Regions from separate parts of the Arthrobacter sp. B055-34 genome, predicted to be linked through region 3. Evidence: riboswitches for the same ligand, from Rfam matches in the RefSeq annotation. Region 3 holds a riboswitch; each other region holds the start of a gene.

What was found. A riboswitch is a leader RNA that binds a small molecule or an ion and turns the genes downstream of it on or off. The one in region 3 is predicted to bind cyclic di-AMP.
Region 1: another riboswitch for cyclic di-AMP. It lies ahead of AC5RWO_RS07720 (C40 family peptidase); the one in region 3 lies ahead of AC5RWO_RS02615 (hypothetical protein).
Region 2: another riboswitch for cyclic di-AMP. It lies ahead of AC5RWO_RS08135 (M23 family metallopeptidase); the one in region 3 lies ahead of AC5RWO_RS02615 (hypothetical protein).

Annotation. Positions count from the first base shown of each region.
Region 1 covers NZ_JBNHFQ010000003.1:380,548-383,790, forward strand. Annotated here, with positions in the region: gene AC5RWO_RS07705 (cytochrome P450 family protein) at 1-203, shown strand, start outside; gene bioD (dethiobiotin synthase) at 200-982, shown strand; gene AC5RWO_RS07715 (hypothetical protein) at 998-1,354, opposite strand; cyclic di-AMP (ydaO/yuaA leader) riboswitch at 1,588-1,763, shown strand; gene AC5RWO_RS07720 (C40 family peptidase) at 1,768-2,655, shown strand; gene AC5RWO_RS07725 (MDR family MFS transporter) at 2,872-3,243, shown strand, end outside.
Region 2 covers NZ_JBNHFQ010000003.1:456,063-459,305, forward strand. Annotated here, with positions in the region: gene AC5RWO_RS08130 (MBL fold metallo-hydrolase) at 51-1,427, shown strand; cyclic di-AMP (ydaO/yuaA leader) riboswitch at 1,735-1,907, shown strand; gene AC5RWO_RS08135 (M23 family metallopeptidase) at 1,913-2,734, shown strand; gene AC5RWO_RS08140 (GlcG/HbpS family heme-binding protein) at 2,941-3,243, shown strand, end outside.
Region 3 covers NZ_JBNHFQ010000001.1:585,737-588,979, forward strand. Annotated here, with positions in the region: gene AC5RWO_RS02610 (aminotransferase class V-fold PLP-dependent enzyme) at 1-1,115, opposite strand, end outside; cyclic di-AMP (ydaO/yuaA leader) riboswitch at 1,633-1,806, shown strand; gene AC5RWO_RS02615 (hypothetical protein) at 1,809-2,747, shown strand; gene AC5RWO_RS02620 (hypothetical protein) at 2,878-3,225, shown strand; gene AC5RWO_RS02625 (ribose-phosphate diphosphokinase) at 3,242-3,243, opposite strand, start outside.

The DNA.
Region 1 (3,243 bases), on a different contig from region 3:
GAACCGCCTATTCGCTGGCGTTCGGGCACGGCCTGCACCGCTGCCTGGGCGCCAAACTGGCCGAGCTCGAAACCGTGCTGGTGCTTGAGGAGACGGCTCGGGCACTGCCGGCGGTAAGGCTCACCGGGCCGGAGCCGGACTGGTTGCGCCTGCTGTCCTTCCAAACCCCGCTCACCGTAACGGTGGAACAGGAGGATCAGTGACCGAGGATCCCGCCCTGCGCAGCCTGGCCGGTCCGGCCAGTCCCTCCGAACTGCCGCGGGTCATCTTCGTCACCGGCACCGACACCGGGGTCGGCAAGACGATAACGACGGCGGCGCTCGCCACCGCTTTACCGGGCACCGTTTCGGTCTACAAGCCGGCACAGACCGGGGTTGCCGACCGTGAACCGGGCGACGCGGACGAAGTGCGCCGGCTCTCCGGCGTGGCTGGTGTCTCCGAGGGCATCCGGCTGCTCGAGCCGATGGCCCCGGTGGCGGCTGCCGCGCGGCAAGACGCGGCATTGCCTCCCCTAGCGGACCATGTCCGGCACATCGAGAAGCTCGCTGCGGGATCGGACCATGTCCTGGTGGAAGGCGCCGGCGGGCTCCTGGTGGAACTCGATAGCGAAGGCAGGACCCTCGCAGACCTCGCGGCCCGGGTGGAGAACTCCGGCTTCGGCAGTGCCAGTGACAGCGGTGCCGCCAGCCGCAGCTCCGGCGGCTGCAGTGCCGGCGTCGTCGTTGTCTGCCGCAGCGGACTGGGCACGCTGAACCACACCCTGCTTACGCTCGAGGCCATTATGGCCCGCAACCTCACGGCCGCCGGACTGGTCATCGGCTCCTGGCCGGCGGAACCTAACGCGGTGGAAGAGGACAACCTGCGGTACCTGCAGAATCTGGACGTGCCGTTCCTCGGCGCCATCCCGCAGGACGCTGCCGCGCTTCACCCGGCCGGGTTCAAGGCCGGCGCCCGGGAGTGGCTCCGGCTGCGCCAGCACTAGGAGCCGGCGTTGGCGCTAGCTGCTGGCGTTGGCGCAGGCGTCCTGCAGGGCGTTCACAGACTCGGCCGGCACCCGGTCTCCGGACTGCGCAATGTCACCCATCGGCGTCGTAATTTCGGCTGGCACACCGGCCTGTTCAGCGGCATCGACGAGGCCGGAAAGCAGTTGCTTCTCCCCTGCGCTGATCGTGCCGTCCGCCACAGGTTTGCAGACCTGCTGCAGCACTTCATCGACGGCAGCCGATGTGATTCCTGACACAGCATCAGACGCGGCCTGGCTGGCCGCATCCTTGGCGCCCGAAACGGCATCATTGGCCGCATCGGTGGCGGCCTGTTCAACTTGGCCGCACCCCGTGATGAGCAGGGCAAACATTACAAACACGAGGGCAAAGCTTCGACGGATCATCCGGCAAGATTACTACGGAACGGCACCACCACCCGAACGCAATCCACCGGCCGTCCACTAGCACTGAACCACCCCGAAACCTGCCATTCGCGGCGTGTCCGTTTTGCGGAGTTATCAATCCGTTATGTAGGGTGGCAACCACGTCGGCGCTTCCTGGGCCGGCCCCCTCGGAATGGCTTTGCCTAACTCTGCCACCGTTCCGAGTCCGTTCGCTAGACAGACGGCAGAGGCGGGGGACCCACGTTTACCGGGCTCCCTCCAGAGCCCTTGGGGTTAAGCCGCAGTTCACCACGGAGCGATTTTCCGAGGTGGAACGCGGCCGGGTGACTCCCATCCGAACCCGACAGCTTACCTCGCAGGCATTGGGAGAGGCTACAACCTTGTTCAAGAACAATTCCGCACGCCATCGTGCCACCGCGGTCCACAGCAACCCGTTCAGCGGAGTTTCGAAGGCCGTATCGTCCCACGCAGGTACCGTTGGCCGCAGTGCCGCAGTTGTCACCGCTGCCGGTGGCCTGATGCTCGGCGCCGGCCTGCCTGCCAACGCAGCAGCAGACGTATCCTCCAGCGACTTCGCCGCATCGGCCCAGGCTGAGACTGTTGCCGCTCCGGCCGCAGCTCCGGCACCCGCGCCGGCCTCCTCGGAGGACGCTGCAACCCACACCGTCAAGGCCGGCGACACCCTCGGCAACATTGCCGCGCAGCACGGCATCGAGCTGAACGACGTCTTCGCCGCCAACGGCCTCGGCTGGGAATCGGTCATCTACCCGGGCGACGTCATCCAGCTCGCCGGCGCCGCACAGGCTCCGGCCGACGACCACGCTGCGCATGCTGCTCCGGCCGAGGCACCGGCGACCCAGGCCGCGCCGCAGGAAGAAGACTTCACCGTTGCCGCTGCAAGCGCCAACATCGAGCCCGCTTCCGTCAGCACGGCCAGCACCTCGGGCATCGTCGCCACCGCCAAGTCCATGGTCGGCACCCCGTACGTCTGGGGCGGCACCTCCACCAGCGGCTGGGACTGCTCCGGCTTCGTGCAGTGGGTCTACGCCCAGCACGGCATCGACCTGCCCCGCGTCACCACCGCACAGGCCGGCGCACTGACCCCGACCAGCAACCCGAAGCCGGGCGACCTGGTTCTCCAGAACGGTGGAAGCCACATCGGCATCTACCTCGGCGACGGCCAGATGATCAGCGCCCTGAACCCGGGCGAGGGCACCAAGGTGCACCCCACCAGCTGGATGCCCGTAGACGGCTACTTCACCAAGTAAGCCCTGCGGCCGCACAGCGGCACAGTATATAGAGGTATGCTCCTATATATAGGTATGCACCGTCGGATTTTCCGGCGGTGCATACCGCGTTAAGTGGGGCATCTTATGTGAGGCTCACCCCTCTATGGGACCGGCGGGAATACTGCTTCCACTATGCTGGTTAGTCTTGCTATCGTCGCCTCGCGCAGGCACCGCTTCCCCCCAAAACCATTGAGGATACCTTCCGTGAGCCAACAGTCCCCGGCCGAACCCGCCGTCGTAAATTCCGGCGCGGCGCCAGTACCCGGACCGGGAAGCGACGGCGCCGACCATCGACGCCGGAACAACCGGGTCATCCGGTTGCTGCTGGCTGCCTCGTTTGTGGTCATCCTCAACGAGACGATCATGAGCGTCGCCTTGACCGAACTGATGGACGACCTCGGCATCACCGCGCGCGCCGCCCAGTGGCTGACCACGGCGTTCATGCTGACCATGGCGGTGGTCATTCCGATCACCGGCTTCCTCCTGCAGCGCTTCAACACCCGGCCGGTCTTCACCGCGGCCATGTCGCTCTTCTCCGCCGGCACGCTGATCGCCGCTATGGCGCCC
Region 2 (3,243 bases), on a different contig from region 3:
CATCATCCGACAAGACCCCCGGCAAGGGCCTTCTCCCGCCAGGAGGACCGGTGATCCTGAATCAATACCACCTCAGTTCACTATCGTTGAGTTCCTATTTGATCGGGGACGAGACCACCGGAAAAGCCGTTGTCGTGGACCCGCAGCGGGACATCGACCAGTACTTGGACGACGCCTCCCGAAACAACCTCACCATCGTGGGCGTGATCGACACCCACTTCCATGCCGATTTTGTGGCCGGACACCTCGAACTGGCCGCCGCCACCGGAGCGTGGATCGGGCTCGGCGCACGGGCGGAAGCAGCCTACGACTTCCGCAAACTGCACCATGGGGAAAAGATTTCGCTGGGTGAGGTCGAACTGGAGATCCATGAGACCCCCGGCCACACCTGGGAGTCCATCACCGTGCTGGTCCGCGAGCGCGCAACGGACAAAACACCGCATGCGGCTCTGACCGGAGACACCCTCTTCATCGGCGATGTGGGCCGACCTGACCTTGCCGCATCCGTCGGCGCTGATCCCGTGGAATTGGCCCGCGCGCTCTATCACTCGGTGCATGATGACCTGATGAAGCTTGATCGCAGCGTGCGACTGCTCCCCGCGCACACCGCAGGAAGCGCATGCGGGAAGAACCTCTCGGCCGAGCGCGAATCGACGATCGGGCAGCAGCAGGCCGCGAACCCTTCCGTCCAGCCGATGAGCGAGGACGAGTTCGTGGACCTGATCACCAGCGGCCAACCGTCCGCTCCGACGTACTTTGCCACCGACGCCAGACTGAACCGCAGCAGGCATCCGGTGATGGCAAGCAGACTGCATCCAGCGGCACTCCCGGAGGATGCGCTGGAACGTGCATTATCTTCAGGGGCACGGACTCTTGATGCGCGGCCGCCGAAACTGTTCGCCGCAGGCCATCTGGCCGGCTCCATCAACGTGGGCATTGACGGGCGCTTTGAGGAAACGGCGGGCATGTTCTTCGACCACCGCGACGTGATCGTCATTGTGGCCGAGCCGGGCAAGGAAGCCGAAGTCCAACTGGGTCTTGCCCGAATTGGTTGCGACAGAGTGGTCGGTTTCATCCCGAATCTTCCCGACCTGCTCGCGGCGCAGCCTCAGCTGGCAGGCAGCACGGACCGGGTCCAGGCGGATGCACTGGACAGCGCCCTGGCCGACCCGGAAACGGTGGTTCTCGATGTCCGCAATGCCGGGGAGCGGGAGGACGGCGCCATTCCCGGAACCCAGCACATTCCGCTGGCCGAACTGCCGCTACGCCACGACGAGCTGCCGGCAGACAAGCGCATCGTGGTGCACTGCGCCAGCGGCTGGCGCTCCAGCGTTGCCGCGAGCGCACTGAAGGCGCTCGGCTATACCGATGTCGCCGATGTTGCGGGCGGCTATAACGCCTGGGCCAGGCAGCACCAGGCTGCGTAATTCACGGAGCGCTCCTTCCAGCGAGCGGCAACGTGCGTCCGCAAGACGGTGCGGCGACGCCATGCGACCGGCTAGCCACCACGGCCGTAGCGGTGAAACAACACCTTCAACCCGGCTAAAGCTTCAGCGCTGCTCGTGCTGGATGCCGTGCAATCGGCCCATCTGTTACACCATCGGAGCTTCGTGTGTCTACAAACACACATAACGGATTTGTAACAAGACACGCCGACACGATACTTTTTAAAGGCATTCTTACGCAACCAATGGTAAGAGCCTGATCCGTACGCCTAGCCCTGTCAGCGGATCAGTCAATTCAATTCTTCCCAGGCAGGGGCGGAGGAACCACACACGGCGCTTGGGGGCGCCTTGGGGTGAAGTTCTGTCAGCAACATCGAAGGCACATTGTTTGCCGCTGACCGAACCGAGTGAACTCTCTCTCGAATCCGACAGCTAACTTCGCAGGCGCATATGAGAGGACCTCCCCTTTGCAGACCAATAAGCCTGTGCGCGGCCGCCGTCGCGCCGAAGATACTTCCCTGCTGACCGCCGTGCGGAACCAAGACGGCGAAGGCCGTCGCCGCGCCTCGAAGCGCCGCTTTTCCAGCACCTCCCAGAAGGCCGGCTTGGCCTTGGCTGCCACCGGCATCATTGCCTTGGCCGCTGTTCCCACCGCCCAGGCGGTCTCCGGTCACGAAGACCTGAGCACCGTCAGCGCCGCCAGCACGTCTTCGGCCCCGGTGACTGCAGCACAGGACAGCGAGATGAAGTTCGAGCGCATCGAAGTGACCAGCAAGGCTGCTCCAGAGCAGAAGGCTGAGCCGAAGACCGAAGTTAAGGCTGCCTCCGTCGAGAAGGCCGATGATGCCAAGGACAAGCCGAAAAAGGAGTCCAAGCCTGCTGCCAAAGAGACCGCCGCCAGCGGCCTGGCTTCCCCCGTAGCCGACCTGAATCAGTCCTCGGGCTTCGGCTACCGGATCAACCCTGTCACAGGGGCAGCCGGGGAGTTCCATAACGGCTCCGATTACGCCCTCGCCTGCGGTACCGACGTCAAGGCTGCCGGAGCCGGCAAGGTCGTCGAAGCTTCCTCCAGCGCCGTCGGCTACGGCAACCGCATCGTCATTGAGCACGGCGATGGCATGAAGACCACTTACAACCACCTGCAGAGCATCGGCGTCAGCCAGGGCCAGAAGGTCTCGAGCGGCGATTCGATCGCCGATCTGGGCACCACCGGCAATTCCACCGGCTGCCACCTGCACTTCGAGGTCGTCGTCGACGGCGAGGAAGTAGACCCGGCCAAATACCTCTAGCCTCACCATCCGCCTCGGCGGATTTACGGCCGGACCCGGACGGGGCTGTGCGGCATGAGCCGCACGGCCCCGTTTTTTGTCCCTAGTCACCACTGGGCAAGAGGACTAGCGTGGGGCGTACCCGCCGCATCCAACACTGGCGCAGAGCCGCGCCAGTGCCGAGTCGAGCCGCGCCATGCCGGCGGAACCAGCGCTAGGAGACAAGAATGAACACGCTTACCCTTGCAGATGCCCGCAGCATCATTGCTGCCGCCGAAGCCCGCGCAGAAGAAATTGGCCAGCCGATGAACATCGCCGTGGTCGACGCCGGCGGCAACCTCATCTCCCACGTGCGGATGGACGGCGCCTGGCTGGGCAGCATCGACATCTCCATCAACAAGGCCTTCACCTCCCGTGCCTTCGACATCCAAACCAAGGACCTAGGCGACAACTCGCAGCCGGGCAACCAGTTCTACGGCATCCATGCCAGCAACAACGGCCGGATCATGATTTTCGCTGGTGGCGTGCCG
Region 3 (3,243 bases):
ACTCGTCCGATCAAATCGGCCACGAGGTCGAGCTCTTCCTCCAGGTTGTAGAAATGCAGCGACAGCCGGATTCTGCCTGCACGGACAGACGCCACCACGTTGGCTTGGCGGCACCGTGCCATCACAGCCTCGGTGTCGGTCACCGGGACAGAGACGATAGTAGAGCGGTGCTGCTCAGGGAAGGGGCGGAAGGCAGTGCAATGTGTGGCCAGCGCGTTCTGTAAGTAACTGGCAAGCTGGGCGTTGCGCTCGAGCAGGGTGGTGATCCCGAACCGGCCGAAGAGGCCAAGCGCCGCCTGGTCGGCCAGGGCAGGAAACCAGGCCAGTGAGACGTCGAGCTTCGACGCCGACTGCGACAGATCCATGTCCGGACCATAGAAGCTCTCGAGCGGCATTCGGGCAGCCTTCCAGCCCGGAACGATGGGCCGGAGTTGCTCCAGCAGTCCGGAGCGGACATAAAGATAACCCATGCCCCTCGAGCCGAGTAGGAACTTATGGCTGGCCGAGGCGAGGAAGTCAATGCCATCACGCGCCACGTCGAGCGGTACTGCACCGGCGGCCTGGCAGGCGTCAACGAAGAACCAGGCACCGGAGCGGGCGGCTATCCCGCTGAGCGCGGCCAAGTCGGCCCGGTAGCCGTTGGCCGAGTTCACCGCACTCACCGCAATTAGGCGGGTACCGCCGTCGGCAGCGTGAGCGTAAGCTTCGGCCGCCACGATGTCGGAGTCCGGCGCCAGGGTGCGGACCTCGTATCCGCGCTCCCGCAGCAGGAGCCAGGAAAAGTAGTTCGAAGTGAATTCGTCCTCGGCGACGACGACGTTCTCGCCGCGCTTCGCGGGAGGCAGATTCGCGGCCACGATCCCTGCGGCTGTACTCACCGCCGGCACGATGGCGATCTCATCGACGTTAGCGCCGACAATCTTCGCGAACATGACGCGGGCATCTTCCCCCGCCTGCTCAGCTTCCCTCCAATCGAACCGGCCAGTGGACCAGCGTTCGACCGCCTGTTCATAGGCGGCCCGGGCAGGGGCACAGCCCACGTTCATGGAGGCAGTGTTGAGGTAGATGGTGTCCTTGAGCCCGGGGAAAAGCTGGCGGATGTCGGCGGCGTGCATGGCTGGAACCACCCTTCATGCCGGTCGGCGTCCTCGCCTGAGTCCAGACGCGGGGTCACCAAGTAGGACAACCATCTTATGGCTGGCTGCGCTGACGGAACCAGTGCCTGCGGCCTTCCCTGAGAGCCCGACCGGATTCTACTGTCCGATGCGTGCGGTTCCTTCGTCCGGCACTTCAGTCACGGTCACGTGGCCGGGGTCGAGGTAACCGCGTTCCAACCGAGGAAATCCGGCGCGGCTTCACGACGATCGGAAGTTGATGGACCTGACCAAAAGCTCTGCCTTGGTCAGGTCCATCCATCCCGTGCCTTGGGGAGGTGGCATGCGCTGGGATGACTAATTCAGCCTAGGTTCCAGTAATTCGACACGCCAGAGTTTGGTGAAAAGATTCATCTTCCAATGGGTGACCACAAACACATGTCACGAGTTTGTAACGGTTCAGCGCGCTCGATACGTTTAATCGCGCCATGGCCCTAGGCAAGGGTTGTGGCCGGGTCCGCACGCCGAGCTCTGCCAGCGTACCTGTCCGTTCAAATTCACTGGCAGAGGTGGAGGAACCAGAAGTGGCGCCAGCGGCGCCTTGGGGTGAAGTGCGGCTAGTTGTCCGCAGCGTTCTGCTGCGGTCCCGGCCGGGCCGAGATGCTCCGTCTCGAATCCGACAGCTAACTTCGCAGGCGTGTAGAGAGGAATCCCGTGAAGAACCATTCTCGTGGACGCCGGCGCGCCGGCCCCACCGTCTCGTCGCATGGTGTCACCAGCCTCGTCCGCGGTCGCCGCCGCGCCAAGGCTGAAGCCCCATCCGCCGTCTCCTTCCGCAGCGTCGGTGCACTCACCGGACTGGCCGTAGTTGCCACGGTGGCTGCCGCGGCCGCCTTGCCCTTGGATCAGGCTGGATCCCAGGAAGCCAGCGCAGGCCGTCCCCAACTGCAGACATCTGTGAAAGCGTGGCCTATTTCAGCGCCGTCGAATGAAGCTGAGCCGACGTTCAGCCGACCGACAACGGACAGCACGGCAGCCGCGCAGAAGGATATAAAGGTCACTCCGAGTTCTGTGGCCAAGCCGACCCTTGGAGGGGACGCTACCGGGCGGCCCGCCCCAATGACGACGCAGTCCGAGACTGAGTCCACTGGCGAGGCTGCGGCACCGCTTGCCGGCGTCGTCGGGAAAGCAACCGGCGCCGCCAAAGACAAGGTTGCCGGCGCCACTCAGGCCGCCACGGATACGGCAGACAAGGCCACAGCGGCCGCCACGGATGCGGCCGACAAGGCTACAGCGGCTGCAACGGATACAGCTAAGCCGACAGCCTCGCCTACCGCTGACGCTGCGGTGCCGACAAGTCCGGCCCCGAGCCCTTCAGCCAGGCAGAGCACACGAGCTGTGCCTGAAGACCCGGAGCCCACCAGATCAAGCGTCCGCAGCAAGTCAGCGGCGCCCGTCGAGCCGGCTCCGACCAGCGAAGCCGCCGACCCGGAGGAATCGCGTTCACCCGAACCCTCGCCTACTGCCGATACCACCCGTGATGCCGAGAGGGAGAAGCATCGCCGGTTCCGCGTCCGGGCTGACGTGGATGTGGACTTGCGCCTCCCCCTCTCCCTGCTGGGTGAAGACGAAGACGGCAGCAGCACCCGGTAGACCCTGACCCAGCTCTCTCCACGCTGGCTTACAAAGAGGGAAGCATGGCGGAACCCGTGTTCCGCCATCCTTCCCTCTTTTCGAATATCCGTTCTACTCTTGATGTATGGATCGGGATGCTGCGGCGCGGATGGCAGCCCGTTACGCCAAGCGTGCGGAGCCGGTATCGCTGACCGCCGAGGAGCTGGATCTCGAGCACCACAACGTGACCCGGGTAGTTCCTGGTATGCCGGTGTGGGCCTGGATCCGTTTTCCCGGTGCCGCCGAGCTGGTCCAGGGCGAGGCGTTCGGCTGGACGTCGCGGGCGGTGCAGGTAACCTGGGAAGACGCCGGCATCCGGCGGACAACGTGGGTGTGGGCCTCGGCCGTGCAGCGGCGGACCGATCCGGTGCGCCAGACGTCGCTGGGCGAGAGGACCGCAGCTAACGACGACGCGGCGCCGGCCAGGTCTCAAGGAGACCGGCCGACGCCGCGCTGACAGTCAGGACGGAGGCTT